2 regions of the Mesorhizobium sp. M1A.F.Ca.IN.020.03.2.1 genome follow, and region 2 is predicted to be linked to the other one. Evidence: predicted binding sites of a transcription regulator. Region 2 holds the regulator's gene; the other holds the start of a gene.
The links. The regulator LexA, encoded in region 2, represses DNA repair genes until DNA is damaged. The targets are predictions, from matches to a motif close to TGTTCNNNNTGTGTTCNG.

Region 1 (5,537 bases), on a different contig from region 2:
GCCGATGGTAATCGAGCAGTCGAGCCGCGGCGAGCGCGCCTTCGACATTTTCTCGCGGCTGCTCCGCGAACGCATCGTCTTCATCAACGGCGAGATCAATGACGGCGTGTCGGCGCTGGTCTGCGCGCAGCTCCTGTCGCTGGAATCGGATCATCCCGACAAGGAGATATCGATCTACATCAACTCGCCGGGCGGCGTGGTGACCAGCGGCTTCGCCATCTACGACACCATGCAGTACATCTCCTGCCCGGTGTCGACGGTGTGCATGGGCTTTGCCGCCTCGATGGGCTCATTCCTGTTGATGGCAGGCTCGCCCGGTCGGCGCATCGCGCTGCCCAACACCAGGATCGTGCTGCATCAGCCGCTCGGCGGCTTCCAGGGCCAGGCCTCCGACATCCAGCGCCACGCCGAGGACATCCTGCGCACCAAGCGCCACATGACGGAGCTGTACGCCAAGCATTGCGACCGGACCTACGACGAGGTCGAGCGCACGCTCGACCGCGACTATTTCATGACCGCCGAGGAAGCTAAGGCCTGGGGGCTCGTCGACCATGTCTACGACACGCGCAAGAAGGCGGCCTGACCGCGCGGCAAATTGATTGCGGCGCATCTGGCCTCGCCTTCGGCGCGCCTCTATAGTTCGCGCATGATCCGAGCGCGTTCCTTGACGAATCTGGGTTTTGCCGTTGTCGCAGTCGCCGGCGTGCTTGCGGTCGGCACCGCCGCTTTTGCCGACGACAATTCGACACAAAAACTGCCCGGCGTGAGCAGCGACTACCGTATCGCCAAGCCCGCGCCGCAGCCCGAGCCTGACGACGCACTGCCAGCCGGCAGCAACGGCACGTTCAAGATCGGCGACACCGATGTCAGGATTTCGGGCAGCATAACCATCGACATGGCAACGGGCGCCATCAGGCCTCCCAACCACTGAAGCTTACCCCGCATTGCGGACGCCGGCGACGGACCTCCGGCTCGCAAAATGCAAGCCCCGCCACTGCTTCCGCAGGTGGACGGGGCTTTCATGGATCTGAAACCCAATTTTAGCCGGGAGTGGACTGCCGGCGTTCTGTTTCGGATGCAACGCGGCTTTCAGCCGACGATCCGACTATGGTCTCTGATTGTAGGAATCGGCAGGTCACGTTTTTCGGGAGGCGCTCACGCCTACCCTGGCACTATGCCCGCCGCGGCTCCATCGCTTCGTGGAGCCTCAAGGGACTGTCCGGTGGCGTCATGCTCCGCTCCTGGTCCGTTGTGGCAATGTCGTCCGAAGCGCAAATCGCTGAAGCCTGCGGCGTCTCGCAGGCCACCTCTGGGTGACGAGGCCATCGACAGACGGCCGGCTTCGTTGACGCCTTTGAGACTGCCCCCATGGGTCCGAGACGTCAACCGTTGAAGAGCCGGTTACAGAAAAATGTGATCGATCGGAGGTTACGTCCAGGTAAGTCGAATGCCTTCGACTGATCGGTCGCGACGGTTTTTGCAGCCGCTGTTTCCACAGCGCTTTGTCAGGAGGGTGTTCGGCCTTTGTTCTTTCCGCTTGCCCGCTCGCGCGAAAGGCGGTTAAACGCTTTGGTCGAGATTGTGGCGTCTCTCGACGCGGCGACGAGATTACCTACATAGGGGATGGCCGGGACAAACCCGCCAATCCAGCAAATTCCAGACCTGAGGCGGCGACCGGCGATGGCCGACCAAAAATATCTTTCCATTCGCGGCGCGCGCGAACACAATCTCAAGAACGTCGATCTCGACCTGCCGCGCGACAGCCTGATCGTCATGACCGGCCTGTCGGGATCCGGCAAGTCGTCGCTTGCCTTCGACACCATCTATGCCGAGGGTCAGCGTCGCTATGTCGAAAGCCTTTCGGCCTATGCCCGCCAGTTCCTGGAAATGATGCAGAAGCCGGACGTCGACCAGATCGACGGCTTGTCTCCCGCCATCTCGATCGAGCAGAAGACGACGTCGCGCAACCCGCGCTCGACAGTCGGCACCGTCACCGAAATCTACGACTATATGCGCCTGCTCTTCGCCCGCGTCGGCATTCCCTATTCGCCGGCCACCGGCCTGCCGATCGAAAGCCAGACGGTCAGCCAGATGGTTGACCGCGTGCTGGCGCTGGACGAGGGCACGCGTCTCTACCTGCTGGCGCCGATCGTGCGCGGCCGCAAGGGCGAATACCGCAAGGAACTTCTGGAGCTGCAGAAGAAGGGGTTCCAGCGCGTCAAGGTCGACGGCGTCTTCTACGAGATCGCCGACGTGCCGGCGCTGGACAAGAAATACAAGCACGACATCGACGTGGTCGTCGACCGCATCGTAGTTCGCGGCGATCTGGCGACGCGGCTTGCGGATTCGATGGAGACGGCGCTGAAGCTCGCCGACGGGCTTGCGGTGGCCGAGTTCGCCGACAAGCCGCTCGACGCCAGCCGGACGGGCGAGGACTCGGTCAACAAGTCGAAGAACGAGACGCATGAGCGCATCATGTTCTCGGAAAAATTCGCCTGCCCGGTGTCCGGCTTCACCATTCCCGAGATCGAGCCCAGGCTGTTCTCCTTCAACAATCCGTTCGGCGCCTGCCCGACCTGCGACGGCCTCGGCAGCCAGCGCGCCATCGACGCCAACCTCATTGTGCCGGACGAGAATGTCTCGCTGCGCGACGGCGCCATCAGCCCGTGGGCGAAATCGACCTCGCCCTATTACGCGCAGACGCTTGAGGCCTTGGGCAAGGCCTATGGCTTCAAGCTCGGCGACAAGTTCAAGGATCTGAGCGCCGAGGCGCAGCAGGCCGTGCTGCACGGCACGGGCGAGCGCGAGATCACCTTCCAGTATGACGACGGCCTGCGGTCCTACAAAACGACCAAGACCTTCGAGGGCGTCATCCCCAACCTCGACCGGCGCTGGAAAGAAACGGAATCGGCCTGGATGCGCGAGGAGATCGAGCGCTTCATGTCGGCCACCCCCTGCCCCGCCTGCAACGGCTACCGGCTGAAGCCGGAAGCGCTCTCAGTCAAGATCGCCGGCAGGCACATCGGCGAGGTCACGGAGCTGTCGATCCGCAAGGCCGACCGGTGGTTCACCGATCTGCCGGCGCAGCTCAACGAAAAGCAGAATGAGATCGCCGTCCGGGTGCTGAAGGAAATCCGCGAGCGCCTGCGTTTCTTGAACGATGTCGGCCTCGACTATCTGACGTTGTCGCGCAATTCCGGCACGCTGTCGGGCGGCGAGAGCCAGCGCATTCGTTTGGCCTCGCAGATCGGCTCAGGCTTGACGGGCGTGCTCTACGTCCTGGACGAGCCGTCTATCGGTCTGCACCAGCGCGACAATGCCCGCCTGCTCGATACGCTGAAGCACCTGCGCGACATCGGCAACACGGTGATCGTCGTCGAGCATGACGAGGACGCCATCCTGCATGCCGACTATGTCGTCGATATCGGCCCGGCCGCCGGCATCCATGGCGGTGAGATCATCGCGCAAGGCACGCCGCAGCAGATCATGGCGACGCCCGCCTCGATCACCGGCAAGTATTTGTCGGGCGAGCTCGAGGTCGCGACGCCGGCGGTGCGCCGCGAGGCGAAAAAGAACCGGCGTATCAAGGTCGTCGGCGCGCGCGGCAACAATCTGAAAAACGTCACGGCGGAGATCCCGCTCGGCACTTTCACCTGCGTCACCGGCGTCTCCGGCGGCGGCAAGTCGACCTTCCTGACCGAGACGCTGTTCAAGGCGGCCTCACGCCGCATCATGGGCTCGCGCGAGCATCCGGCCGAGCATGATCGCATCGAGGGCCTGGAGTTCCTCGACAAGGTCATCGATATCGACCAGTCGCCGATTGGCCGCACGCCGCGCTCCAACCCCGCCACTTATACCGGCGCCTTCACGCCGATCCGCGATTGGTTCGCCGGTCTGCCGGAGGCTAAGGCGCGCGGCTATCAGCCGGGCCGTTTCTCCTTCAACGTCAAGGGCGGCCGCTGCGAGGCGTGCCAGGGCGACGGCGTCATCAAGATCGAGATGCACTTCCTGCCCGACGTCTACGTCACCTGCGACGTCTGCCATGGCAAGCGCTACAACCGCGAGACGCTGGACGTGCTGTTCAAGGGCAAGTCGATCGCCGACGTGCTCGACATGACGGTCGAGGAAGGCGTCGAGTTCTTCTCGGCGGTGCCCGGCGTGCGCGACAAGCTGGAGACGCTGAAGCAGGTCGGGCTCGGCTACATCCACATCGGCCAGCAGGCGACGACGCTCTCCGGCGGCGAGGCGCAGCGCATCAAGCTGGCCAAGGAACTGTCGCGCAAGGCGACCGGTAAGACGCTCTACATCCTGGATGAGCCGACCACCGGCCTGCATTTCCACGACGTCGCCAAGCTTCTGGAAGTGCTGCATGAGCTGGTCGACCAGGGCAACACGGTGGTGGTGATCGAGCACAACCTCGAAGTCATCAAGACCGCCGACTGGGTGCTCGACCTCGGCCCCGAGGGCGGCGACGGCGGTGGCGAGCTGGTAGCCTCCGGCACGCCGGAAGCGATCGTGCGCGAAAAGCGCAGCTACACCGGCCAGTTCCTGAAGGAGCTTCTGGAGCGGCGCCCCGGGGGCAAGCGCGAAGCGGCCGAGTGAGCAAGTGGGTCGGCAAGCGTTTGGAACAGTCTCAAATGAAGATCAGGCAAGCGCTTGCAGGTGATCTCCAAGCTGTCGTCGCGATAACCACGGACGCCTACGCCCCCTATACCGCCCTGTTCGGCGCGCCGCCGATCCCGGTGACCGAGGACTATGCACCCCGCATTGCGCGCGGCGAGGTCTGGCTGCTGGAGGATGGTTCCGATCTGGCCGGGCTGCTTGTCCTCGAGCGGCACGACCATCATGCCATGATCTTCAGCGTTGCCGTTTCGCCGGCCTTCCAGGGCAGGAAGCTCGGCATCAGGCTGCTCGACTTCGCCGACGAGCAGGCGCGGTCATGGAGCGTGCCGGAGGTGCGGCTCTACACCAATTCGCGCATGGAGCGGAACATCGCGCTCTATTCGGCTTACGGCTATCGGGAGACGGGTCGCCGCGCCAACCCATACCGGCCAGGATGGATATTGGTCGACATGGCCAAGCCGGTCGACAAAGCAGCCTGAGCCGTACTCAAAACTCGGAGGAGGAAGACGATGATCCAAGGAAAGATCCGCTCCGGCATGGGCGGCTGGACCTTCGAGCCCTGGGACACCTCCTTCTATCCGGACAAGCTCGCCAAGGCCAAGCAGTTGCACTTTGCCAGCCGCCAGGTGCCGAGCATCGAGGTCAACGGCACCTATTATTCCAGCTTCAAGGAGCCGACCTTCGTCAAGTGGGCGAACGACACGCCGGAGGGCTTCGTCTTTTCGCTCAAGGGCAACCGCTTCGTCACCAACCGCCGCGTGCTTGGCGAGGCCGGGGAATCGATAATGCGCTTCCTCGGCTCGGGCATTGTCGCGCTCGGCGACAAGCTGGGACCGATCCTGTGGCAGTTCGCGCCGACGAAGAAATTCGATGCCGACGATCTCGAGGCCTTCCTGAAGCTGCTGCCCGAGAAA
Region 2 (7,098 bases):
GCGTCAGGCTAACCATCGATCTCGTCTCGACCGCGCATCCAAAGCTGCGCTACGCGCCGGATCGCGTCAGGCTTTCGGCACGCAGGATCCCGGCCGGCATGAAGGCCGGATCGCTGGTGATGGGTTACGCGCGGCTTCTGCCGCCGACCGGGCCGGTCCGTCCCGAAAGCTATGATTTTTCCTTCGACAGCTATTTTTCCGGCATCGGCGGCAGCGGATTTTTCCTCGGCGACCCGAAAGTCATTCCGCCAACCGACCCGATCGCTCAGACGAGCATCGCCTCGGCCATCGAGAACGCGCGCGAAAATATTGCCGACCACATCAGAAGCACCGTCGGCGGACCCGAAGGCGAGATTGCCGCCGCACTGATCGTCGGCGTGCGCGCCGGCATTCCCGAGGACATCAACGAGGCGATGCGGCGGACCGGCATCTATCACATCATCTCGATTTCGGGCCTGCACATGGCGCTGGTCGCCGGCACGGTCATGCTTCTGCTGCGCGGCGCCTTTGCGCTGTTCCCGGATTTTTCGTCACGCCGGCCGGTGAAGAAATATGCCGCGACAATCGCGCTTATGTCGATCGCCGCCTATCTCGTCATCTCCGGCGTGGTGGTCGCCGCCGAGCGAAGCTTCATCATGCTGGCCGTCATGCTGATCGCCGTGCTTTTCGACCGCGCCGCGCTGACGATGCGCAACTTGGCGATCTCGGCCATCGCCGTCATCCTGGTGTCGCCGCATGAAGTGGTTGGCCCGAGCTTTCAGATGTCGTTCGCGGCAACCGCCGCCCTTGTCGGCGCCTATGCCGGCTGGTCCGACTACCGCGCCGGCAAGGTGAGAGCGCCGCCGGACAAGCGTTCGTTCCTGCGGTTCATGTCGCACAAACTGGCAGTCGGAGCAGGTGGCGCCGCAATGACGTCGATCATTGCCGGAAGTGCCACGGCGCTGTTTGCCATCTGGCATTTCCAGCGCGTCTCGCCGCTCAGCCTGCTGGCCAATCTCGCGATCATGCCGATCGTCACGATCGTGATGTTTCTCGCCGTCGCCAGCGCGGTCATGATGCCGTTCGGCTTCGACGGGCCCTTCCTCTATTTGATGGGCAAGGGCCTGGCGGCGATGATCGCGATCTCGGCGTGGATTTCGGAGTGGTCGCCGGTCGATGCCGTGGGCCTGATCTCGATCCATTCGGTGCTGCTGGCGACGATCGCGCTCGTCATCGCCACGATGGCGACTACCTGGCTCAGGCTGGCCGCAATTCCTTTCGCTGCCGCGGCCGTGATGATCATCCCGCAGGTGCGCACGCCGGACCTGCTGATCTCGGAGGACGCGCATCTGGTGGCGATGCCGATCGGCGGCGGCGAACTCGCCATCAATCGCGCCCGCTCCAACGAGTTCACCACCGATAACTGGAAACGTGCGCTCAAGGCCGAAACGATCGTGCCGCCGGAGACATTCGCCAAGGGCACGCTGGACTTGGCCGATCCGGTCGACCTGCCGCCTGGATCGCCCTTTTACTGCACGGGCGATCTCTGCATTGGCCGGCATCCATCAGGCGCGATCGTCGCGCTCGCCGAGAACCGCGAAGCTGCCCGGCCTGCCTGCGACTTCGCAGACCTCATCGTCATCAACGACGCCACGGCCTACAATCCCTGCCACGATCCACGTATCCTCGTCGTCACCAAGCGGCAGCTCGCGCGCGACGGCAGTGCCGCCGTCTTCTTCGATCCGCAATCGGCGACGGCGCGAGCAACCATTCAATACGCCGTCGAAAAACCGTACCGCCCTTGGCACGAACAGCGGCGCTACTCGCGTGAGGCGAGGGGGTTGGCGCCTTACAAGAAGCCCGAGAAGCCGGAGGCCAAGCCACAGCCCCCTCAGTAGCGGCGGATGAGCCCGACGAGCTTGCCCTGAACCTTGACGCGATCGGGACCGAAGATGCGCGTCTCATAGGCCGGATTGGCAGCCTCGAGCGCGATGGAGGCGCCCTTGCGGCGGAAGCGCTTCAGCGTCGCCTCCTCGTCATCGACCAGCGCCACGACGATCTCCCCGGGGCTCGCAGTGCTGGCGTTGCGGATGATGACCGTGTCGCCGTCGAAGATGCCGGCCTCGATCATCGAATCGCCTTTGACCTCGAGCGCGTAGTGCTCGCCGCCCGCGATCATGTCCGGCGGCACTGTGATCGAATGCGTCTGGTGCTGGATGGCGTCGATCGGCACGCCGGCGGCAATGCGACCCATCACCGGGATGGAGACGGCTGAAACGGCGTCGTCGTCATTGCTGGGCGTCGGCGTGCGGGCGGGCGCCGCGGGTTTGATCTGGCGGCCGAGATTGCCTTGGCCGCCCTGGATGACGCTCGGCGAGAACTTCTTCGCCGCATTGAGGCCGGGCGCGATCGAGTCAGGTAGGCGCAGCACTTCAAGGGCACGCGCCCGGTTCGGAAGCCGGCGAATGAAACCGCGCTCCTCCAGCGCCGTGATCAGGCGGTGGATGCCCGATTTCGAGGCAAGGTCGAGCGCTTCCTTCATCTCATCGAAAGACGGCGGAATGCCGCTTTCCTTGAGCCGTTCATGGATGAACATCAGCAGTTCATGTTGTTTGCGCGTCAGCATGGCGGCCCCCATGGGTTCTGAAACCAGAATCAGAAAAACAAACCCAGAACAAACACTATCTGTTCCAGTTGTGTTCCGCAACCGTTTAAAGTTTAGTGAATGTGTTGACGTTTTGTTCAGCGTAACATCAGAACGGTGCACTCCTCGCCGGCTTCAGCCGCCGGTGCGAAGGGTTGGCGCACGATCAGGCCATTGGCATCGGCGAGCATCCTCAACATCGAGGAATCCTGGGTGCCGAACGGTGTTGCGATCAACCCCCCCGCATCTTCGCGGACCACGGCGCGCACATAGTCCTGCCTGAGATCGTTGGCGTGCATTGCGACGCCTAACCGGGCCGTGCGGATTTCCTGACGGCAGGACCGGCCGCCCAGCCGCGCCAGAAGCGGCTTCAGGAACAGCTGCGAGCAGACCAGGCTTGCGACCGGATTGCCGGGCAGGCCGATGCAGCGAATGTCGCCGAGCCGGCCAAACATCAGCGGCTTGCCGGGACGCATGGCGATCTTCCAGAAGTCGAGCTGCATGCCTTCGCCGGTCAGCACGTCATGGATCAAGTCGTGGTCGCCGACGGAGGCGCCGCCAAGCGTGACGATGACGTCGGCGCCGGCCTTGACCGCCTTCTTGACCAGGGCCGCGATCGCGTCCTTGCGGTCGGCGGCAATGCCGAGGTCGAGCGCGCGCGCGCCGACCGACTGGGCCGTAGCTGTGACGCCACAGGCATTCGACGAGATGATCTGGTCGGGGCCGAGCGCGCTGCCCGGCGGCAGCAATTCATCGCCGGTGGCGATGATGGCGAGCAGCGGCTGCCGCACCACGTTGAGACTCGGATGGTTGGCCGATGCCGCCAGCGAAAGCGCCGCCGGATCGAGCTGGCGGCCTTTTTCGAGGAGCAGGTCGCCCTCGCAGAAGTCGAGGCCGCGGCGACGGACGTTTCGTCCCTCCACGGTCGGCTCGGTCACTTCGATGCCGCCGCCGCCGAGATCGCGGACATTCTCCTGGATAACGATGGTATCGGCGCCTTCGGGGAGCGGCGCGCCGGTGAAGATGCGCACGGCCTCGCCCTTGCCGACAGAGCCGGTGAAGCCACGCCCGGCGGGCGCCATGCCGATCACGGAGAGCCGCGCCGGCGCCGAGGCTACGTCGGCGGCCCGCACGGCATAGCCGTCCATCGCCGACGCATTGAAGGGCGGCTGGGTGCGCAGAGCCACCACGGGGTCGGCCAGCACCCGACCGGACGCGTCGGCCAGCGGCACGCTTTCGCCTGGCAGCGCGGTCGCGCCGTCCAACAGGCGTTGGAGCGCCTCGGCGACCGGAAGCAAAGCCATGCTAAGGACCTACCTTGTAGTCGCCCGACTTGCCGCCGGTTTTCTCGACCAGCCTGATGCCGGAAATCGCCATGGCGCGGTCCGCTGCCTTGGCCATGTCGTAGATGGTGAGGCAGGCAACCGACGCCGCGGTCAGCGCCTCCATTTCGACCCCGGTCTTGCCGGTAACCCTGGCAAGCGCGGTGACCCTCAGGCCGGGAAGCGCGCGATCGGGCTCGATCTCGACGGCAACCTTGGTGAGAAGGAGGGGATGGCAAAGCGGGATGAGCTCATGCGTCTTCTTGGCCGCCATGATGCCGGCGAGGCGCGCCGTGCCAAGCACGTCGCCTTTCTTGGCGTCGCCGGCCAGGATCATCTCCAGCGTTTCCGGCTGCATGGTGACATACCCTTCGGCGATGGCCGTGCGCGTCGTCTCGGCCTTGCCGCCGACATCGACCATGTTGGCTTCGCCCTTGGCGCCGAGATGCGTAAGCGCGGGCATCCTCAAACGGCCTCGGCCGGCGCCTTGCCCGTCAGCAGAAGGGCGGTCGCGGCGGCCACGTCGGCCTGCCGCATCAGGCTTTCGCCAACGAGGAAGGTGCCGATCTTGCTCTTTTCCAGCCGGCGGCAGTCCTGATGGGTGAAGATGCCGCTCTCGCTGACCAGCAGCCGGTCGTCCGGGACCATGGCGGCAAGCCTCTCGGAAACGTCGAGGCTGGTTTCGAAGGTTCTCAAATCGCGGTTGTTGATGCCGATCAGCCGCGACGAGAGGCGAAGCGCGCGTTCCATCTCCTGTTCGTCATGCACCTCGACCAGCGCGTCCATGCCGAGATCGAAGGCCGTGACTTCCAATTCACTGGCCAAGGCGTCGTCGACGCTCGCCATGATGATGAGGATCGCGTCCGCGCCCCAGGCGCGGGCTTCATGAACCTGATACGGGTCGAAGAGGAAATCCTTGCGCAGGGCGGGCAGGCCAACGGCGGCGCGCGCTGCGGTCAGAAAGCCGGGCGCGCCCTGGAAGGACGGTGCGTCGGTCAGCACCGAAAGACAGGCAGCACCGCCTTGCTGATAGGCCCTGGCGAGCGCCGGCGGGTCGAAGTCGGCGCGGATCAAGCCCCTGGAAGGGCTGGCCTTCTTGATCTCCGCAATCAGCGCGAAGCCGCCGGCCTTCCGCTTGGCCTCAAGCGCCGCAAGGAAGCTGCTCGGGGGTTCCGCATCCTTGGCCTTCGCCTTGACCTCGGCAAGCGGCGCGCTGAGCTTTGCGGCGGCGATCTCATCGCGCTTGTAGGCTTCTATCTTGCGCAGGATATCGGACAAAATTCTAACCGTTCGAAATCTCGATGAGCTTGTCGAGCACCGCGAGCGCCCGGCCGCTGTCGATGGCCTGCGCTGCTGCCTCGATGCCATCGCCGAGCGTCGTCGCCTTGCCGGCCACCACCAGCCCGGCGCCGGCATTCATCAGCACGGTGTCGCGATAAGCGCCGGCAGCGCCGCCCAGCATATCGCGCAATGCCTTGGCATTGTAGGCCGCTTCGCCGCCGCGCAGATCCTCTTTGTTATGCCGCTTCAGTCCGACCGCTTCCGGAGTGAGGGTAAAGGTGCGGATCTCGCCGCCGGCGAGCTCTGCGACCTGCGTCTCGCCCGTGGTGGTGATCTCGTCATAACCGTCGCCGTGCACGATCCAGGCATGATCGGTACCCAGCGCCTTCAGCGTCTCAGCCACCGGCATGATCCATTCGGGCAGGAAGACGCCAACCATCTGCCGGCCGACGCCGGCTGGATTCGACAGCGGCCCGAGCAGATTGAAGATGGTGCGCGTGCCGAGCTCGCCCCGGACAGGACCGACATGCTTCATCGCCGGATGATGCGCTGGCGCGAACATGAAGCCGACGCCGGCCTCCTGGATGCAGCGGCCGATCGTCTCCGGTGCGATGTCGACCTTGACGCCGAGGGCCATCAGCACATCCGCCGCGCCGGTCAGCGAGGACAGGCCGCGATTGCCGTGCTTGGCCACCGGAACACCCGCGGCGGCGATGACGAATGCCGATCCGGTCGAAATGTTCACCGAGTGCGAATTGTCGCCGCCGGTGCCGACGATGTCGATGGCGCCGCGCGGGGCTTCGACGCGGAGCATCTTGGCGCGCATCGTGGCGACCGCGCCGGAGATCTCGCTCACGGCTTCGCCGCGCACGCGCAACGCCATCAGGAAGCCACCGATCTGCCCCGGCGTCGCGTCGCCCGACATGATGATGTCGAAGGCCTCGCGCGCTTCCTCGAAGGAGAGCGCGGTGCCGGTCGCGACCTTGGCGATATATGTCTTAAGCGCGCTCATCGTGTCTGTGCTTGGGAAACGGCGGCCGGATCGATACGAACGTCATATTGCGACTGCAGCTGCGCCACCAGCTGATCGAGCAGGTCGTCGGATATGCCGGCGCTGAAAGATTTCTGCGCGTCTTCCGGGACAGAGCTGCCATCGGCACCGGCAGGTTCGAAGACTTCGGCAACCTTGAACAGGATCTGACCGTCGCCGGTGGGCGAGGGGATCAGGCCCGTGCTGCCTTCGCCGACGCCGAACATGGCCGCCGCGCCCTCCTTGCCGAAATCGGCATCGTCGGCTTCGCGCTTCAGGCCGCGCTTGGTCTGCTTCTCGAGCTTAAGCTCGCCCGCGATCACGTCGAGCGTCGCACCGGCCTTGAGGCGCTTTTCCAACTCCCCGGCCTTGGCGGTGAGCCGCTTGTCGGTCTCGGCCGCGGTCCAGTCGGCCACCACCTTCTGGCGAACCTCGTCCAGCGTGCGGTCGCGCGCCGGCGTGATCGACTGGACTTCATAGAAAACGAAGCCGTTGGCGGCAGTGGTCAGGCCTTCATTCTCGGTGTTCGGCTCGGCCTCGAAGACGGCCTTGATGAGGTCCGCCGATTGCGGCAGGTCGTTGACGATCGTGCCGTCCGGCCGCTGGCCGGTGCGGTCGATGGCGTCGATGGTGACGACCTTGAGCTTTAGCTTGTCGGCCGCCTGGGCAAGCGAGGCACCGGAAGCGCGGGTGTCCTCGTAGCTGTCGTGGACGTCGAGCAGGACGCGGCTTGCCTCGCCGAGCGCAAGATCCTTGCGGATCTGGTCGGACACTTCCGAAAGCGGCTTCACCACCTGCGGCTTGATCTCGGTGACGCGCAAGAGCACCGGGCCGAAGGCGCC

Region 1: a site for LexA is predicted at 1,515-1,532, ahead of uvrA (excinuclease ABC subunit UvrA). Genes of this name have one in related genera too.

Annotation. Positions count from the first base shown of each region.
Region 1 is NZ_RZSV01000289.1:188-5,724, forward strand. It holds gene EOA79_RS28535 (ATP-dependent Clp protease proteolytic subunit) at 1-583, shown strand, start outside; gene EOA79_RS28540 (hypothetical protein) at 665-931, shown strand; gene uvrA (excinuclease ABC subunit UvrA) at 1,681-4,602, shown strand; gene EOA79_RS28550 (GNAT family N-acetyltransferase) at 4,638-5,102, shown strand; partial or broken gene EOA79_RS28555 (DUF72 domain-containing protein) at 5,133-5,537, shown strand, end outside.
Region 2 is NZ_RZSV01000238.1:801-7,898, reverse strand. It holds partial or broken gene EOA79_RS26645 (ComEC/Rec2 family competence protein) at 1-1,877, shown strand, start outside; gene lexA (transcriptional repressor LexA) at 1,871-2,605, opposite strand; gene glp (gephyrin-like molybdotransferase Glp) at 2,722-3,927, opposite strand; gene moaC (cyclic pyranopterin monophosphate synthase MoaC) at 3,929-4,408, opposite strand; gene trpC (indole-3-glycerol phosphate synthase TrpC) at 4,411-5,226, opposite strand; gene trpD (anthranilate phosphoribosyltransferase) at 5,228-6,238, opposite strand; partial or broken gene EOA79_RS26615 (peptidyl-prolyl cis-trans isomerase) at 6,235-7,098, opposite strand, start outside.